2 regions of the Companilactobacillus sp. y65-5 genome follow, and region 2 is predicted to be linked to the other one. Evidence: a T-box and tRNA genes for the amino acid it is inferred to sense, from the RefSeq annotation. Region 2 holds a T-box; the other holds one or more tRNA genes.

Region 1 (10,244 bases), on a different contig from region 2:
TAAAATATCAATTGTCCGCGATTGGAAATATTTCGCAACAGTTGTTTTATATGATGATTGTCTACGTGTTAGGGTATATTTACCGAGTTGATGTATTGAACTTCTTTAATGTCAATGGAACTGTCGATTCAAAGCTGTTATTGATCGTCAGAATTGCAGTCACAACTGGAGTATTGATCTCCGCCTGTGCCACATACTGGACTACTAAAACAAAAAAAGTTGAAAGCAAATAATTTTGCCTTCAACTTTTTTTAAGCAGATTTCATGTCATTATTCAAAGTCATCTCGCCATCCATTATTTGATAGACATTATCTGCGAAGTCTATCAATCTCAAATCATGTGTGACTACGATAACGGCAGTATCTTGTTCACGCGCTAGTGATTGCAGTATCTTACCGACTTCAACGACACGTTCACTATCTAAGGCGGCTGTCGGTTCATCAGCTAGAACGATGTCAGGCTTAGTATATAGTGCTCTGGCGATAGCCACGCGTTGATTCTGACCTCCTGATAATTCAGCAGGATATTTGTTTTGCAGTTCTTCTATATCCAACTTTTTCATCAGCGCCTTTAATGATAAGTTAGTAAGATTATGGTTCTTTTTGACTTTTCTGACTAACTGGAATTGTTCGTTGACGGTTAAGTATGGAATCAGATTATAGGCTTGGAGCACGAAACCAATTTTGTTCAAGCGCATAGCGTCACGCTGTTTGTTAGACATTGATTTGACGGCGGTACCTTCAAGCACAACATTGCCAGTTGACGGCGTTTGTAGACCGCCAGCGATGGTCAAGAAGGTACTTTTGCCAGATCCAGAAGGACCGATGACTAGATTTACTTCACCTTTTTTGGCTGTAAAATTGATATTTTTCAGAACATGAACACGGCTTGAGCCAGTTCCAAAGTATTTGTTGATGTTATTCAATTCTAATGTTGTCATTATTATCCTCCGATTACACTTACTGGGTCGACGTTTAAGATTATTTTGATAGGAATCAATGATCCTAGGAGGCCGGTCAAGACTAAGCCCATTCCGACACCTGACAAGATAGGTATATTAAAGCTCATTGGGACTGCGGCGGGCATTGCCAGTGCCGTTATAGAAGTCAATGCAGCACCGATGACTAATCCACTAATAACCAGGGTTACTGATTGAGTTATAGTTGCACCGACTAGTGTTTTAGCAGGAATACCTTGGGCTCTAAGTACTGCGTAGTTCTGGATTTTTTGAATCGTTAAGATATATAAGAACACCGCTATAACGATGAGTGAGATTACCATCAAAAAGGCGATCATAAAGGTAAAGGTTGAATTCTGTGCTGAATATCCCGGCAATTTGGAGACAAAAGTCGATTTGGAATAAGTCTTTAATTGCTTGTCAGTAGTTTTGAAATTGGTATTTTTGGAGACGATGGCGCTACCGACAAATTGCTGGTCGATATTCTTGAGTGTGTTCCAAACAGAAATGTCACCATATATTACAGGTGCGATATTAAGTTTGGCATTTTTAGTGAAACCAACGATAGTGTATTTTTTATCAGATGAGTTGAATTTGATTTTGTCACCCAACTTGTAGCCGTCCGTCTGAAATTTATCGTCAACGACGACTTGATTGCTATTATTGACTTTGTGACCTGATGAAAGGGTGATGTTTTTAGCGATGAATTGATTATCATGGAGTCCCAAAAATTGTGCGGATTCCTTAGTTTTACCAGCTTTTTTTGCTACAACCGAAGCCTGCCCGATATATGCTTCTTTAGAGCTAAGTTTAGTATTCTTCGTCTCATCTTTAGTGATCAATGATTGGGACATACTGATATTAGAGTCCTTATCCAAAATGACACTCTTGATATTCCATGAATCGATCGCATCAGTATTTTGTTGTGCTAATCCCATTGCTAGGCTAGTTAAGATGAAGATCAGATAACAGATCAAAACTATCATTCCGATGATCAAGCCGTATCTGACTTTTTCTTTTTTAATTTCTTTCAGTGATAAAAACATTTATTCGTCCTTCTTTGCTAATGTACGCAAGACATTAGAGAGTTTGTTTAAAATCATTTCTTTCGCACTGGGATCGATCATTATTTGTTTGATTGCATCGTGAATAATGACCTGCGTCGCCCATAAATATTCATTTCCATTTATCAAATGATTATCAAAAGTAGAAATAAAAAAACTTTCGTTGTAGAGCATGTGCATTTTGACAAGTCCAAAGTAGCGACTGTCCGTGCTCTCATCAACAAAATCTTTTGTTTGTTGGACATAAGTATCTGGATCGTATTTCTCAGTATCGCTAGTCTTGATATTTTGGTGTATTTCACGTAAGGCCTGATGGTATAAAAACTCGTATGAGTCTTTCAGATCATCAAAATACTTATAGAAAGCACCGCGTGCGATTCCTGATTCTGCGACGATTCGTGAGACTTGTGCATCTGCCAAAGTATGATTGGTGAATTCATTCAATAGTGCATCTAATATACGAGATTGTTTATCTTTATTTAAGTTTTTAAATCGTTTAGTAACCATATTCTCTCCTCGTGACACCGTGTCACTTTTTGTATATTGCAATTATGCGTGTGCGTCGAAACTTTGTCAATGGATTTCACTTAACTTCCGATAAGTGAAAAATTATTTCATATATTATTGGCATAAAAATTAAAATATCCAAAATAATTAACTAAATTAAATCCTTGATTTTTTAGGTGCTTTTTGGATATATTAAGAAGGTTGATTAGATAAAAAATAATTTATCGCTCATAAGTTCGTACTACATATAGTGTTGTAGTACTTCACATACATACAAGATGTTGATTTTAGTTTCTGAGACCCATATAATAGAATCATTATTCAAAAAGGTTGTGTGTGATATGTACGAAGTAAAAAGCCAAAATACACTGGATACTTTGAAGAGTATTCCAGTTCTAAAGAGATGTGGGGATAAGACAGAGTTTTATCCATACAAAGTAGATTTTGTTCTAAATAAATTGATTGATGATCAAAATACAATCAAAAAAATTGAAGATGACTTGGTATATAAATATCAAGATTCATTTGTCATCGAAACTTCTCAATTGCATGATGAAATTGTCAGCTTATTAAAGAAGTATCACTTGGTCAGTCAGGCTGATGAATACCAAGAATATTACGATGCTGAACAACAAAATTTTCAAAATGCTACCAACGTTGAAGCCAATATCAATAAATTATTTGGTAACAATGAGAGAATCGTCCATGAGAATGCTAACAAAGATAGCAATATTTTTAACACACAACGTGACTTAGAGGCAGGGGTTGCCAGCCGTGCCTTAGGTCTAAAAATGTTACCTGAGCTAGTAGCGAAGGCACATTTACGTGGTGACTTGCATTGGCATGATTTGGATTACTCACCAGTGACTCCAGAAACCAACTGTTGTTTGATCGACTTCGATGAAATGTTCGCTAATGGTTTCAAGATCGGTAACGCTTGGGTTTCATCCCCAAAATCTATTCAAACTGCTACTGCTCAGATGTCACAGATCATCGCTAATGTTGCTTCATTGCAATACGGTGGCTGTTCAGCTAATAGAATCGATCAATTACTAGCTCCATATGCAAAACTCAATTATGAGAAGCACATGAAAGATGCTCAAATTTGGGTTGCCGAAGAAAAACGTGAAGCTTTTGCAAAAGCTAAGACTAAAAAAGACATTTATGATGCAATGCAGGCCTTGGAATACGAAATAAATACACTTTATTCCTCACAAGGTCAGACACCATTTACAACTATCAACTTCGGTCTTGGTACTAACTGGATCGAACGTGAGATTCAAAAGTCTATCCTAGAAATCAGAATCAAAGGTCTAGGTAAGGAACACCGGACGGCAATTTTCCCTAAATTAACTTTTACTGTTAAGCGTGGACTTAACTTGAATCCAGAAGATCCTAACTACGATATCAAAGAATTAGCTTTGGAATGCTCAACAAAACGGATGTATCCTGACTTGTTGATGTATGACAAGATCAAAGAAATAACCGGTAGTTTCAAGACACCGATGGGTTGTCGCTCATTCTTACAAGGTTGGAAGGATGAAAATGGCAAGGAAGTTAATTCCGGTCGGATGAACCTAGGTGTTGTAACAGTCAACTTACCTAGAATCGCCTTGGAATCACACGGTGATGAGAATTTATTCTGGGAAATATTCGAAGAAAAAATGAAGCTTTGCAAGTTAGCACTAGAGTATCGTGTTGAACGTACTAAAGAAGCTAAACCAGAGAATGCACCATTGTTATACATGTATGGTGCCTTCGGCAAACGTCTAAAAGCAGGTGAAAGCGTTGATGAATTGTTCAAGAATCAACGTGCTACAGTCTCACTAGGTTACATTGGTCTGTATGAAGTATGTACCGAGTTCTTCGGTAATCAATGGGAAGATAACCAAGAAGCACATGACTTTGCAGAAAATATTGTTAAAGCATTGCGCGACAAATGTGCTGACTGGGCTAAGGCAAGTGGCTATCATTATAGCTTGTATTCCACTCCAGCTGAATCACTAACTGATACATTCTGTCGTGATGATATCGAAAAATTCGGTAGAATCACTGATATTACTGACAAAGAATACTATACGAACAGTTTTCACTATGATGTAAGAAAGCATCCATCTCCATTCGATAAACTCACATTCGAAGAGATCTTTCCACACTATGCTTCTGGTGGTTTCATCCACTATTGCGAATACCCTAATTTGAAACAAAATCCTAAGGCACTAGAAGCCGTTTGGGATTGGGCATACGATCATGTCGGCTATCTGGGAACTAATACTTCGATCGACCAATGTTTCAAGTGTGGTTTCAAAGGTGAGTTCAATTCAACTGCACGTGGTTTTGTTTGTCCACAATGTGGTAATAGTGACCCACAATATTGTGATGTTGTTAAGCGTACTTGTGGTTACTTAGGTAATCCACAACAACGTCCGATGATTCATGGTCGTCACGTTGAAATCGCATCACGTAAGAAAAATATGACACCGGAGATGATACAAAATGCCGCAAGGTACGAAAGGGCCAAACAATCCGACTCCCAAAGAATGGCTGGCCAAGGATCTTAGTCAGCAGTACATTGCTGATTACAAACCATTTAATTTCGTTGATGGTGAGGGCGTTCGTTGTAGCCTATATGTCAGTGGTTGTCCATTTCACTGTCCGGGATGTTATAACGTTGCCGCCCAGAATTTTCGCTACGGTAAGCCGTATACGCAGGAGTTAGAAGATCAGATCATAACGGACATGAGTAAGGATTACGTCCAAGGTCTGACGCTCTTGGGAGGAGAACCATTTATCAACACCCAAGTATGTCTGAAACTATGCAAACGAGTTCGAGCTGAGTTTGGGGACACAAAAGATATTTGGTCCTGGTCAGGATACACGTGGGATGAACTACTGAAGGATTCGGATGACAAGCTAGAATTATTGTCTTTGCTCGATATTTTAGTCGATGGTCGTTTTTTGCAGGACAAGATGGATTTGACTTTACAATTCCGTGGAAGTTCTAACCAACGAATTATTGATGTCAAAAAATCATTAGAAACTGACCGAGTTGTTATCTGGGATAAATTAGTTAAATAAAATCGCTCTACCTTAGTCAGGTAGGGCTTTTTCTATACCAAAAGTATATTGCTAGTATGTGAAGTTGGCATAACAATGCAAGAATGTATTAACTATCTGACTTAAATGTTATCTTAAAGTTAAAGGAGGAGTACAAAAATGAATTCAGATAAATTAAAACTGTATAGTACTTTATTCATTGGTTTAGTGGCTTTAATCTTAGAATTTTTATTCGGTAAGCCCCTTTATGCTCAAGTCATCATCAGTGTCTTAGGACTAATATTGGCTTTTATCATGTTCGTTGATATGGTCAAAGTCCTCAAGACGGGAAACTTTGGGGTCGATTTATTAGCTATCACCGCAATTGTTGCGACGATCGTCCTCGGGCAGTATTGGGCTGGCTGGATAGTATTATTGATGCTGACAGGTGGAGATACACTTGAAGAGTACGCATCTAATAAGGCTAAGAGTGAACTTAAAACACTGTTAGATAACACACCGTCACAGGCACACTTGTTAGTAGATGGTGATGTGAAGGACGTGGATATCGACGATGTCAAAATTGATGATGTTTTATTGATTCGTCCAAAAGAACAAGTGCCAGTTGATGGTATCGTCATCGAAGGAACCTCAGAAGTCGATGAATCATCACTGACAGGTGAGTCGGTACCTGTAAGTGTAGCAGCTGATTCACACGTCATGTCAGGTTCGATCAATGGTGAGACATCTTTCAAGATGAAGGCCGATAAGATCGCTGCAGATAGTGAGTATCAAGCAATCGTCAAACTAGTTAAAGAGTCAGCTTCTAATCCAGCTCACTTTGTTCGTTTAGCCGACCGCTACGCCGTACCATTCACGATCATTGCATATGTTATCGCGGGTGTAGCTTGGTATTTGTCAAAAGATCCAGTAAGAATTGCTCAAGTACTGGTAGTGGCTTCACCATGTCCCTTGATATTAGCAGCCCCTATCGCCTTTGTATCAGGGATGAGTCGTACTAGTAGAAATGGTATTATCGTTAAATCAGGAACAGCATTAGAAAAAATTTCGTCCGCCAAGTCGATCGCCTTCGACAAAACGGGAACGATCACGCGTGGAAAACTCGTCGTGGATGAATTTAAACTACAAAGTAGTTTCGACCAAGATACTGTGTTGAGATATGCGGCTTCGATCGAACAAAACTCTAGCCATGTTATGGCGCAGGCCATTATTGACTATGCTACTGATCGTGGATTGAAATTGATAAACGTTAATGATGCAAAGGAGATCACTGCTCAAGGAATCTTAGGTACGATCGACGGTCATATAGTCAAAGTCGGTCAAGCAGAGTTTGTGGCTGATGACATTCATGATGAAGTCAGAGGTTCAGGAGTATATGTCTCGATTGACGATGAATATGCAGGTGTATACAGCCTGATGGATCAAATCAGACCAGAGTCTAAGTCAACGATTCAACGTCTGAAAGAGTTTGGCATCCATAACGTCTTGATGATCACTGGAGACAAAAAAGAAGCAGCCGATTTGGTTGCTTCAGAAGTTGGGATAACTCAGACATTTCCCAATAGTCTGCCCGAAGATAAGGTCAAAATCGTCAAGGGATTAGATAAGAGCTATCATCCTACGATCATGGTCGGAGACGGAGTTAATGATGCGCCCGCCTTGGCTCTGGCCGATGCCGGTATTGCTATGGGTTATAAGGGAGCTAATGCTGCCAGTGAATCTGCCGATGCCGTAATTCTAAAGGATGATCTTGGCAAGGTCGGTGATGTCGTTAAGATTTCACGTGACACGCTCAAAGTTGCTCGTGAGGCGGTTTTGATCGGTATCTTTATTTGTATCATCTTGATGGTGATTGCCGGATTCGGTTTGATACCAACGATCATCGGCGCCATGTTGCAAGAAGTCGTCGATACTGTAACCATCCTCTACGCCTTACGTGCTAGAAGTGACAAACTATAACCAACCGTAGGTATCAAGATCCATATCACGTTTGTAGATTTTAGATACGTATGGATTTCCTTCAACAATAAAACGCATTTTTTTAGAAGTCCAAGGCTCCTTATTCGGCACTCCGATTCGTGGTGTTGCGAGAATATTTTTAGGAGTTTGGACTTTTTTGTCGGAAAAAATAAAATTATCTGAATTTAATAATGTACCTGATAATTGCTTATCTCTGATCCCAAAGGAACGAATCCACTTGGCAGGTCCATTAGAGACGTTGAAGCCGCTTTGGTGACGGTTTTCTTCCATCAACGGCATACCTTCGATTGGTTGTAGACCTCGAATTAAGATTCCGTTAGGAGTGCCAGCTTTTTGCACACTGATATCCATATCCAACCAACTGTGGATCGAATAGATATAAATTGTACCTCCAGCTTGATATAGTGGATCATTTGCCTGTGTATGGCGACCATTGTAGCTGTGAGCCGCCATATCGTCAGGTCCAAGATAAGCTTCAGTTTCGACGATGATGCCTGAAAAGAGCCCTTGTTCGGATTTATAGGTAAAAGTATGTCCCAACATATCTTGGGCAATGTCGATTGTTTCGTTATCTTCAAAGTAATTTTGTATGTTCAAAAGTGCGCCTCCAGCTATTTTTTTGCAAAAACTTAAAAAAAGACTTGTAACGTCCATATATCTAATATATAATAATTTTTGTGCTTGAGAAAGGGATACGTAAGCGTACGGTTTCTTGACGAGTCATGACCCGTTGGTCAAGTGGTTAAGACACCGCCCTTTCACGGCGGTAACATGGGTTCAAATCCCGTACGGGTCACTATTTGGAGGATTAGCTCAGCTGGGAGAGCATCTGCCTTACAAGCAGGAGGTCACAGGTTCGATCCCTGTATCCTCCATCGAATAGTAATTTTAAGAGTTAGGATGATTCCTAACTCTTTTTTTGTGCATTCAAGTAGATGCGTAAAGTAGAAACTTCAAACTGACACGTTAACAATGACAGGGCTTTCAAAAAGGGTTATGATTATATTAATTTTAAGTGTAATGGGAGCGTGATACAAATGTTGAAACATCATTGTTCGTCAAATTGTGCGCCAAAAGTCTCTGAAGAAGATAAAGAAAAATTTGTTGCATTGATAACTGATAAGCCATGGTTGATACCAGCAACTGTAATGTTAGAAATCATACCAGTTTCTATCGTTGCCTATGGATTTTGGAAAAACTGTAATCTAAAGAGAAAGTTACAGATCGAACATCAAAAAACTGTTCGTGCATATATCGAAAAAACTAGTTCTGATACAATAACTCCAGACGAGTTTTGTTATCTCAAACATATTTAAAAAAATGCGTTAGGACATTGTCCTAGCGCATTTTTGCTTCAAATAACTGAATTATTTTTTTAAGATTGTTCTTAGCGTTCATAAACAACTCTGAATCATACGAGGTAACTTCTTCTTCCACGTATTCGCGATCTTCCAAGTAAACGTTATAGCGTATCTCCAGTTGAATCGAATGGAGATTATCCATCGTGCCGTAATGCTTGGTGATATGACCACCAGTGAATGGGAAGTTATCTGAGACGGTATAATCCTTGCGTTTTAACTCATTAGTCAGCCACATCCTGATTCGTTCAGAAGAAGTGCTATCGTAGTTGTTTCCGATAACGAAGTCAGCGGGGGACATCATTTCAAATCCCGGATAGCGTGCAAAGCTGTGTAAGTCGATCAAATAGATATCGTCAAAATCATTGTGTTTATAATCAATTAATCGCTGTAATTCATGATGATACGGATCATAGAACTCTTGCATCCTCTGGTCGATCTGGTCTTTGTTAAGTTCTTCTTGATAAATCTGATTACCAAAGGTGTTTTGTTGATACACAGAATTATAACGATAATCGGCATTATCAACGATGGTATTCTTTCGATTGGGATCAGCAACATAGCGATTGATATTGTTCTGGATAGTGGTGAAGCCTAGGTCAGGGATGAAGTCATATAATTCCCTTAAAAACCAATCAGAATTGGCGAGGATGACATCATCCTTCATGGTTTGACGGACGCTCTGTGGGACATGAGTTCCACTGTGGGGTAGACTAAAAATCACAGGGTACTGATTGGATTCACCATTGAAGCAATCAACGTTGTTAGTTGTTATTTGCATTTAAGACCTCATTTCATATAAGTAGTAGGAAATTACCGATCACTCGATAAAACAGATTAGAAGTGGACCAATGCTTGTATTGTTTTAGTAGTGCTGAAACTATGACGAAGACAACGATAGTGATCGAAGTTAGGATATTTACATATCCTAATAAGAATAATATCAGAGTGAGGGCTGAGAGCGTTACTAATTGAATGTAGTCGCTTTTTGCTCCTTCGAAATAGTCGATCAAAATCGCTGCGATGTTGACTAATAATAGTGGTACGACAAAGGTAAACGAGATGAAGTGCATGTAAGTATACGCAATAGCAACTGACATAAAACTAGGTATGATAAAACTTTCGATCAAGGTTTTTATCAAGTGAGATTTTTCGTTGAAGTACTTGGTGATGAATAACAACACTAATTGTACAAAAATCAAAATGATGACATTGATATTTAAACTTCTAAATGACAGTACAATCAAAATTACGTAAATCAAACTGTAAAGTCCGTTAAAATACATATTTGGTTTCAAAGAGCGAATGTATTCTTTGTA
Region 2 (10,244 bases):
AGTCGTCGATTCTGGCCTTCAAATGCTTATTTTCTGTATACGTATTGTATAAGTCAGAAAACTCTGAAGAAGCATTCTTTACAGCATTAGTTGGATACGCAAATACTCCACCAACGATACTGACAACATCATTCCCTACTTGCTGAACGGCAGGAGGAGTCTCTTTGTTGTCTCGAATATTTACAGTTACCGCTAAAAGTCCAAAAGTCACGATAAGAATTACCATTAGAATAATTAACTTTTTGTTTGAAAAAAACTTTTGCATTGCTTCCTCCTACAGTAAACAAAAAAAACGGGTTAAACCCGCTTATTTTTGACGACGCATTACATCGATATTTTTAAGTGATTCTCCAGTACCGATGGCTACACAATCTAGTGGGTCTTGAGCAATGAATACAGGTACTCCAGTTGCTTCAGAAATTACTTCTGGCAAATGATGTAACAATGCTCCACCACCAGTAAGTACAATACCGTGATCAATTACATCGGCTGCGATTTCGGGAGATGTTTCTTCAAGAGTTTCTTTGATAGTTTCAATGATTTCTTGAACATCTTCATGAATAGCCGTGGCAATGTCTTCACCGGTCAATTGAATGGTCTTTGGCAGACCTGTAACTAAGTCTCTACCACGAATTTGCATGGTTTCAAGTTCCTTAGCCTTCTCGATTGAGGCTGAACCAACTTGAATTTTAACATCTTCAGCAGTTCTTTCACCGATTTGTAGGTTAAAGTTAGTCTTAATATAAGCTGAGATAGACTCATCAAACTTATCACCGGCAACTCGAATCGAACGTGATGAAACGATACCACCAAGTGAAATAGTAGCAACATCAGTAGTACCACCACCGATATCTACGACCATGTTACCTGTTGGATCCATAACTGGAAGTCCAGCACCGATAGCTGCAGCAAATGGTTCTTCGATCACATAAGCTTCTCTAGCACCCGCATGCTGAGTAGCTTCAATGACAGCTCTCTTTTCAACTTCAGTAACGCCACTTGGCACACAAACCATAACTGATGGTTTTGAGTTTCCAGCAGCTTTTTCGATGAAGTATTTCATCATTGCAGCTGTTGTATCGTAATCAGCAATAACACCATCTCTCATAGGACGAATGGCTGAAATACTACCTGGTGTACGACCGATCATCTCACGAGCATCGGAACCAACAGCAACGATATCTCCAGTATTATTGTTCTTTGCAACGACTGATGGCTCGTTTAAAACGATGCCTTTACCTTCAGCATAAACAAGAGTATTAGCAGTTCCCAAGTCTATACCTAATTTTTTTGATCCAATACCAAACAATTTATATTCTCTCCTTTAAAGTACACACCACATTTTACGCTACCCAAAATTATATCATACAAAAGGTCAATTTAAAGTAGTCCAATGACATACCTAAATAAATTTTTGTAATTTCATACTTGAATAGGAATTTTTGGCAACAATGAGATGGTCGATCAAGTTTATTCCCATTAGCTGGCAACATTTCAATAACCTTAAAGAAAAATTTTTATCATTTTCGGATGGTTGCCTCCTACCACTCGGATGATTATGTGCAATCACGATCTGAGTGGCGGAAACATAAAGACTTTCACGAATGATATCTCTAGGATGGACAGTTGCAGCGTCTATTGTGCCAATAAAAATTATTTTTTCAGCTATCACATGATAGTTATTATCCAAATAAACAGCTATTAGTTTTTCTTGTGGTGAATTACCGATTTTTTTTATTAAATGTCGACTTAAATCTGACATGTCAACAACTTGATTCAGAAGGGAATCGGCTTCTAATTTTCTCTGTCCTAGCTCAAACGCCGCTAAAATCTTACAAGCTTGAGCTATACCAATTCCTCTATGAGTTAACAATCGTTCCATGTCTAAATTCAAATTCTGTGATTCAAATACTATCTTATCAGCTAATTCAATTACATTTTGTCCTTGAACACCATTGCCTAATATAACTGCAATGAGTTCCTTTGTATCTAGTGATTTAATACCATTTTTTGTGATTCTTTCTCGTAAGTTTACCATCATATAATAAATTACGAAAAATAATGCTCTAACTCTGAAACCAAATAAAAAGATCCTGTAACCAATAAAATCTCCTCATTGTTTAATGAACTGGTTAAATCATCTAAAAATTGGAAATGATCCTCAACATAGGTCACATTATGATATTTTGAAAAATCATAATCAATAGCTTTTGCCGCACGCGGCATATTCAAACTTGTTACATAAACTCTCTTAGTGTTGCTAGTTAAGAAATCTAAAATATCATTTCGATCCTTATCTTTCATTCCAGCATACAAGGTAATTATATCTTTATTAGGCTCATTTGTTATTAAAGATTTAATTAAATTATTAATTGCAGCTAGATTATGTGCTCCATCAAGGATAATCAGTGGTTTTTTTTGGACAATTTGTAATCTTGCAAGAATTTTTTTGCTGTCGATCTTCTGAACTATCTCTTTCAGATCAAAAATATTATGATGCTTTTCTTGGAAACAAATAAATGTTTGAATGGCGATTGCGGCATTCATCGCCGTGGTTTTTTCAATTCCAGTTAATTCAACATCAACATTTTGAAATTTAAAGTTCATTTCTAAATTTTTGATACGAAGATGGCTGATCGTTAAATTATGCCCGTACTCATGAACTGAACTATTCATCTCTTGAGCATGATCCAAAATAACTGTTCTAACCTCATCCTGCAAATACCCCGTAACTAAAGGTGTGTTTGGTTTGATTATTCCAGACTTTTCAATAGCTATATCTTGAATACTAGGTCCGATCAATTGCTCATGATCCATCGCAATAGATGTAATAACAGATACATCTGGATTGATAACATTAGTCTTATCGTGCTCGGCACCAATACCAACTTCAATAATCGCTACGTCCACTCGATCCTTGAAGTACAAGAAGCCAAGACAAGTAACAAATTCAAATTCAGACAGTGTATTCTCACCAATAGTATCGATAATTTTATTAACTAGCTCCAACAAATCCTGGTCACTGATCATTTGATGGTTGATCTGAATCCGTTCGTTAAATACCTTGATGAACGGAGAAGTGAACATCCCTACCTTTTGTCCACTCGCTTCCAATAAGTTGGACAAATAATTACAAACGCTACCCTTACCATTGGTGCCCGTCACGTGTATCGTAGAATAGTCGTTTTGCGGATCACCTAACTTAGTGAGTGCCGATTTAATTCGATCTAATTTATTTGTTCGATGAAATTTAGGCAGTGCATGAATATAATCCACTGCTTCTTGATAATTACTTAGCATGCTATTCCTTCCAATCAATCAAAAAAGGGAAGACAAATAAATGTCTTTCCCCCCTTTATTCAACTATTTATTAGCTTTTAATTGGTCAATACGTTGTTGAATTTTTGCTTGTTTAGCTTGATAATCAGCTAACTTTTCTTTTTGTTCTGCAACAACCTTTTCTGGTGCCTTTGCTACGAAATTCTGGTTAGATAACTTCTTATCTAAACGAGTGATTTCTTTGTCCATTTTAGCAGCTTCTTCTTCTTGACGAGCGATTTCTTCATCAAGATCGATCAATTCTGCCAAAGGAATATAAACTTCAGTTCCGTTAGTAACTGCCGTCATAGCTAATGCTGGTGCTTCTAGATCAGTTTCAACTTTCAATTCTTTTGGATGCAAGAATCTATCAACGTATTCTTTGTTATTCAAAACAATTTGTTTAATTTCATCATTTTGAGGTTTGATCAATATATCAACTGCTTTTGACAGCGGTGCATTAGCTTCAAGACGAATCTTTCTAACTGATTTGATCAAGTCGATCAAAATATCCATATCATTCATGGCCTTTTCGTTCCTGAATTCGTCATGATTTTCAGGATATGCAGCTAATGAAATTGATTTGCCGTTATGAGGCATTGATAGCCAGATCTTTTCAGTAACGAATGGCATAATTGGGTGCATCAATCTGAGGATCTTGTCCAAAACATAAGTTAGGATCATTCTCTTTTGATCTTTAGCATCCCCATCTTCACCAGTAAGTGTCGCCTTACTCATTTCGATGTACCAGTCACAAAAATCATTCCAGATGAAGTTGTATAAGTTACGACCGACTTCACCAAATTCAAATTTGGCCATCAAACGATTTACTTCATTGACAGTACTGTTCAACTTGGCAAGGATCCACTTGTCTGATAGGTCGTAGTGAGTTACTTCAGACAAATCGTCCATAGCTGGAGTATTATCATCAAGATTCATGATAACGAAACGACTGGCATTCCAGATCTTGTTGATGAAGTTCCAAGCGGAATCCATCTTGTCATAACTAAAACGTGTATCTTGACCAGGTGTTGATCCATTCATCAAGAACCAGCGAAGAGCGTCAGCACCGTATTTGTTAATAACATCCATTGGATCGATACCATTACCCAATGACTTACTCATTTTACGACCTTGTTCATCACGAATCAATCCATGAATAACAACGTGTTCGAATGGACGGTCTTTGGTGAATTCCAGACTTTGGAAAATCATTCTTGATACCCAGAAGAAGATGATGTCATAGCCAGTTACCAACGTATCAGTTGGGAAATAACGTTTGAAGTCAGCTGCATTTTCATCTGGCCAACCCATTGTTGAAAATGGCCAAAGAGCACTGGAGAACCAGGTGTCAAGAACATCATTATCTTGAGTCCAGTTTTCGATATCCTTTGGTGCATCTTCGCCAACATACATCTCGCCAGTGTCATTATTGTACCAAGCAGGAATTTGATGTCCCCACCATAGTTGTCGAGAAATTACCCAATCATGAACATTGTCCATCCATTGCTTGAATGTTTCCTCGAAACGCTCTGGAACGAAGTTTACTTTGTTGTCACCCTCTTGGTTCTTCAAAGCTAATTCAGCCAGTGGCTTCATCTTAACGAACCATTGTGTAGACAATCTAGGTTCTACTTGTGCATCTGAACGTTCTGAATGACCAACACTGTGGACGATTGGTTCAACATTTAGCATGTAGTCGCCATCTTCAAGGTCCTTCACGATAGCCTTACGAGCATCGAAACGATCCATGCCATTATACTTACCAGCATTTTCGTTCATAGTACCGTCAGCGTTCATCGTATTGATTCGTTGTAGATCATGACGATTACCAACTAAGAAGTCGTTAGGGTCATGGGCTGGTGTGATCTTAACCATACCAGTACCAAAGTCCTTATCAACGTAGTGGTCAGTGATGATTGGAACCTTACGATCAACCAATGGAACGATTACTTCTTTACCAATTAAGTTAGTATATCTCTCATCGCTAGGATTAACCGCAATAGCGATATCACCAAACATCGTTTCAGGACGTGTTGTAGCAATTTCGATATAACCAGAGCCATCGGCATATGGATATTTAACGTGATAGAAAGCACCTTTATCGTCCTTATGGATAACTTCAATATCCGACAAGGCTGTTTGTAGTTCAGGATCCCAGTTGATGATGTACTCGCCACGATAGATCAAGCCTTGGTTGTATAGATTAACAAAAACCTTACGAACGGCTTTTGACAAACCTTCATCCAAGGTAAATCTTTCGCGTGAATAATCCAATGAAAGTCCTAATTTACCCCATTGTGATTTGATGATCGAAGCAAACTCGTCCTTCCACTTCCAAACTTCTTCAACAAACTTCTCACGGCCAAGGTCATGTCTTGAAATCCCTTGTTTACGAAGCTTGGCTTCAACTTTGGCTTGTGTAGCAATACCAGCATGGTCCATTCCTGGTAAGTACAAAGTATCGTAACCTTGCATACGCTTGTAACGAATCAATGTGTCTTGAATTGTAGTATCCCATGCATGACCCAAGTGCAACTTACCAGTAACATTGGGTGGTGGGATAACGATTGAATAAGGTTTTGCTTTTTTATCACCAGAAGGTTTGAAGACATCTTCATCAAGCCATGCTTGATAACGACCTTCTTCGACTTCTTTAGGATTATATTTTGTATCCATGTCGATTTCTCTCATAAACTTTCCTCCAAATAAAAAAGCACCCATCCTAATAATAGGACGAATGCTCGCGGTACCACCTAAATTGAAAGTCTAATGATAGACTTTCCACTCAACAGATAACGGTGGCCCGATCAAATTTTTTGATAGCTCACAGACAACAATTAAATTTTTTGACTATGCAATTCTCAGCAAACATGCACTCTCTAAAGTCAGCTAATTTAAAACTCCTGCTCAAAGCTGTTGGTATGATAATAAAACATATTTCACAAAACGTCAATTATAATTTTATAACAGACTGCTGATATCTTCCTGGTCTTGTTCCATAAAACGGTCACCATGTTCAATAGTTGTGATTTTAACTCCAGCCAATGAACGTTCGATCAAACCATCGATATCAAGCGAACTTTCAAACTTTCTAGTCTTCTCGATATTAGGTCTTGTTTTAGGACTTGGTGGAGCGAAGACTGTACAACAGTCCTCAAATGGTTGAATCGACAAATTGAATGTATCGATTTTTTCAGCCAAACTGATTATTTCCGTCTTATCCATAGTTGCGACTGGACGCAAAATCGGCGTAGTTGTAACGTCATTGATAGCAGCCATACTCTCCAAAGTTTGTGAAGCCACTTGACCAACAGCTTCACCATTGAAGATTGCTAAACCATGTTCTTTTTCACGCAATAGATCCGTCAATCTCAACATAAAACGACGTTGAATCGTCATCAAGTATCCTTCTGGAACTGATGCTTTGATCGTTTCTTGAATTTCAGCAAATGGTACTTCGATAAACTTGATGTTGCCACCGAATACTGTCAATTTGCTGGTTAATTCCTTAGCTTTGTTTAAAGCTTGTTCGGAGGTATATGGTGGGCTGAAGAAATGAACCATTTCAATATCAACTCCACGCTTCATAGCTAAATAACCTGCTACTGGTGAATCAATTCCGCCAGAAAGCATCAACATAGCTTTTCCAGCTGTACCAACTGGCAAGCCACCAGATCCCTTGATAGTCAAGTATGATAGATAGATCGCATCTTGACGCACTTCAACTGAGATCTTGATGTCAGGGCGCTTCATCTCAACATCTATCTCTGGAAACTCATCACAGATGGCATCTCCAAGTTGCAAGTTGATTTGGTTAGTATCTAATTCGTAACTATGATCAGCCCGCTTAGTTCCAACCTTGAAGCTCATCCCCGGCTTATATGCTTCGTGCATCATTTCGACGGCCTTAGCTTTTACATCCTCAAAATCCTTTGAAACTTTAACGCTCAATGAGAAAGTTTGAATTCCAAAAACGTTTTTTAGTTTTTCCATGATAGGTTGTGCATCTTCACCATTAAGCTGAATATGCAAACGGTCACGATGTGGTTTCATAATTAAATCCGGGTAGTCTTTAAGAACCTTAGCAACATTACCATGCAGACGGTCTATGAAGCTCTTACGATTCTTACCCTTAGTTGATAGTTCTCCGTAGCGAACCATTATCTCAGTGTATTCCATTAAATTCTCCTATTTCTAATTCAAGATTTGGAAATGCTCATGAATTTCATCCAAATTTTTAATAAATTCTTTCATTTCGGCTTCCGTGTTATTTTCGTCTAAACTTACACGAACTGCACTTGTAGCGACTTTTTCTGGTGTGCTCATAGCCTTTAGAGTGCCTGATTCCACACCTTTTTTGGACGAACAAGCACTGGTCGTAGAAATAAAGATATCACGATCTTCGAAAGTATGAACTACTGTTTCACCACGAACTCCATCAATAGTGAAGCAAATAATATGTGGTGCAAAATCATCAGTCGTCTTTGAGAAGATATGTGTGTTAGGTAAACTTTGTAGATGTTCGATCAATTCTGTCTTTAGCTCAGACATCTTCTTAGCCTTCTGTGCTTCATCTTCCTTTAATAGACGCAAAGCTCTAGCCATAGCAGCGATAGCAGGTGTGTTTTCTGTACCACTTCTAAGATTCTTCTCTTGACCACCACCAGCCATAAGTGGTTCTAACTGCTTGCCAGCTTTCATATAAATAAAACCAATACCGCGTGGTGCATGGAACTTATGTCCAGAAAATGTATAAAAATCCACACGTGGATCAATGAACTTATCTTCAATATCCTTACCAATAGCTTGTGTACCGTCAACATGATAACTAATATTGGGATAATCATCCAAAACACGAGCTATCTCATGAATTGGTTGAATCGAGCCGATTTCATTATTAACAGCCATCGTCGAGACCAAAATAGTATCATCTCTGATAGCATTCTTCAAATCCTGTGCACTAACATGACCTGTTTTATTAACTGGTAAGTAAGTTACATCGTAGCCTAATTCTTCAAGCTGACGCATGGAATTCATCACTGAAGGATGTTCGATCGAGGTTGTAATGATATGTTTGCCGAATTCACGTTTCTTAAAGGCGGTTCCTTTGATGATCCAATTATTACCCTCAGTTCCACCACTCGTGAAGACTACTTCATAAGGTTTGAATCCCATCAATTCAGCAATTTGTTTACGTGACGTCTCAAGTAATTCATATGCCTTCAAACCTAATTTATGCAAACTAGAAGGATTACCAAAGTAATTCAAGCTAGCTGCATTGTATGTTTTGAGGACTGACTCCTCAATTTTTGTTGTTGCACTATTATCAAAATAAATCATATTTTTCCCACCAAAATAAAAAGGCCTCAAAGGCCTCATTTTTTTTACTATCTTATAAGATAACGCAAATCATAAAATTATGCATTAATTGTTTCTTTTATTCTCTCAACGGAACCAGCTTCGACACGTTCCAAAGCCTCTGAAATCGTCTCTACTGACTTACTGTAATCATAATCATCATCAAACAAAGCTCGGGCTTTGATCAACTGATCGGCGAACTCCGCATCTTTGTTGGCATATCTATTAGCGTATTGAAGTAATTTTTCAGCTAGACGCACATTCATCTTCAAGTCCGTTGTTTTTTGGACGAGATTTTCCAAGTCCTCTTGCGTGACGATAACTTGCTTACTGATATCTTCCATGTTGATTCGTTCAGCATCCAACTCGTTATATAATTTAGTTATCTCATCATAAACCATATAAAAATAATCCAAATAATCATCTGGTAAACCATTCAAACGCAATTGTTCAACAATTTTCTTTTGGATCTCTAAACGATTAGCATACTTATCAACACTCTCACGAGCGATTTTTTCACTAGAAATCATCTCGTTAAAGTTATCATTGATCGATTTCTCGCTCAATTCGATATCATCTAGTTGCTTAACAATTGACTTGAAATCAGTCTCAGTTTGCGAAAAGATTGCATTCTTATCAGCAATATCTTGCACATCTTGATCAAATCTACCACGAATATCGTTCAATGAAACGAGGTTCTCTCTGAATTTTTTAGTATCATTTTCAGCTAAGATATAATTATTAGATAATTTATGAACTCGGCTATCCAAGCGATTGTGTTGAAACTTCGCATGATTTATATAATCCAAAACTGGTCTTTGTTGTTTCAAGACGTTTCGTTTTGCATCAATCTCAACCGTCAGCGTGTCATACAAATGATCGATACTTTGACGTATTTCTTCATTAATATTATTCACGTAATCAAAATTCAACTCACCTAACTCTGAATTAGCCAAGTCTATATTAGTTTCAACTTCATTTATTGATGATTCAATATCTTCTTCAAAGTTGAACTTTTGATTTACGAGTTTTTGATGGACAGAATTGATCTCTTCAACTTGACCAGGAAAAACTTCGCTCAATTCATGATATAAAGGTTCGATAACTTTGAGTTGATCAGTAATCAAACCTAATTTGATTTTGACATCATCTAAGTATTGACTGGCTTCAATATGATCACCCTTGTCAGTAAGCTGGGATTCTTTATCCAACAGTCCAGCGATTTCAGTTAACTCGCCTTCCAATTTATCATCCGCGGCTCCATACTTAAAAGATTGCGTCAAAATATTTTTGCGCAAATCTTCATATGTTTGTTGTAAAGCTTCACTTTGGGTGGCATTCAATTCGTCACTCTTCGATAGCTCAGCTAATTCTTCAGAAATATTATCCAATTTGTTCTTCATATCATCAAGTGACTGATCGACTTGCTTCAGCACCTTAGATGAACCAAAAACTTTGAATTGCGTATTTTTATACTCAGCGCCACGTATTTGGCGTAATATTTCTGGATAGACATCATTCAGCTGTTCTTGATAATCAGACTTTAAGCTACTGAATTGATCACG

Evidence for each region. The T-box of region 2 lies ahead of AC27FM_RS02265 (valine--tRNA ligase). A T-box ahead of a tRNA ligase gene usually reads a tRNA of that ligase, here a tRNA-Val.
Region 1: it has a tRNA-Val gene. The T-box ahead of AC27FM_RS02265 (valine--tRNA ligase) is inferred to sense a tRNA for this amino acid. The anticodon was not compared.

What each region holds. Positions count from the first base shown of each region.
Region 1 covers NZ_BAAJOA010000004.1:1,219-11,462, forward strand. Annotated here, with positions in the region: gene AC27FM_RS07980 (hypothetical protein) at 1-233, shown strand, start outside; gene AC27FM_RS07985 (ABC transporter ATP-binding protein) at 252-941, opposite strand; gene AC27FM_RS07990 (ABC transporter permease) at 944-2,005, opposite strand; gene AC27FM_RS07995 (TetR/AcrR family transcriptional regulator) at 2,006-2,530, opposite strand; gene nrdD (anaerobic ribonucleoside-triphosphate reductase) at 2,872-5,091, shown strand; gene nrdG (anaerobic ribonucleoside-triphosphate reductase activating protein) at 5,027-5,608, shown strand; gene AC27FM_RS08010 (heavy metal translocating P-type ATPase) at 5,747-7,546, shown strand; gene AC27FM_RS08015 (DNA-3-methyladenine glycosylase) at 7,541-8,164, opposite strand; tRNA gene AC27FM_RS08020 (tRNA-Glu) at 8,292-8,363, shown strand; tRNA gene AC27FM_RS08025 (tRNA-Val) at 8,370-8,442, shown strand; gene AC27FM_RS08030 (hypothetical protein) at 8,605-8,883, shown strand; gene AC27FM_RS08035 (N-formylglutamate amidohydrolase) at 8,906-9,706, opposite strand; gene AC27FM_RS08040 (hypothetical protein) at 9,720-10,244, opposite strand, start outside.
Region 2 covers NZ_BAAJOA010000001.1:438,688-448,931, forward strand. Annotated here, with positions in the region: gene mreC (rod shape-determining protein MreC) at 1-265, opposite strand, end outside; gene AC27FM_RS02250 (rod shape-determining protein) at 308-1,309, opposite strand; gene radC (RadC family protein) at 1,403-2,041, opposite strand; gene AC27FM_RS02260 (bifunctional folylpolyglutamate synthase/dihydrofolate synthase) at 2,050-3,300, opposite strand; gene AC27FM_RS02265 (valine--tRNA ligase) at 3,364-6,012, opposite strand; T-box leader at 6,048-6,241, opposite strand; gene thiI (tRNA uracil 4-sulfurtransferase ThiI) at 6,283-7,500, opposite strand; gene AC27FM_RS02275 (cysteine desulfurase family protein) at 7,516-8,661, opposite strand; gene AC27FM_RS02280 (septation ring formation regulator EzrA) at 8,739-10,244, opposite strand, start outside.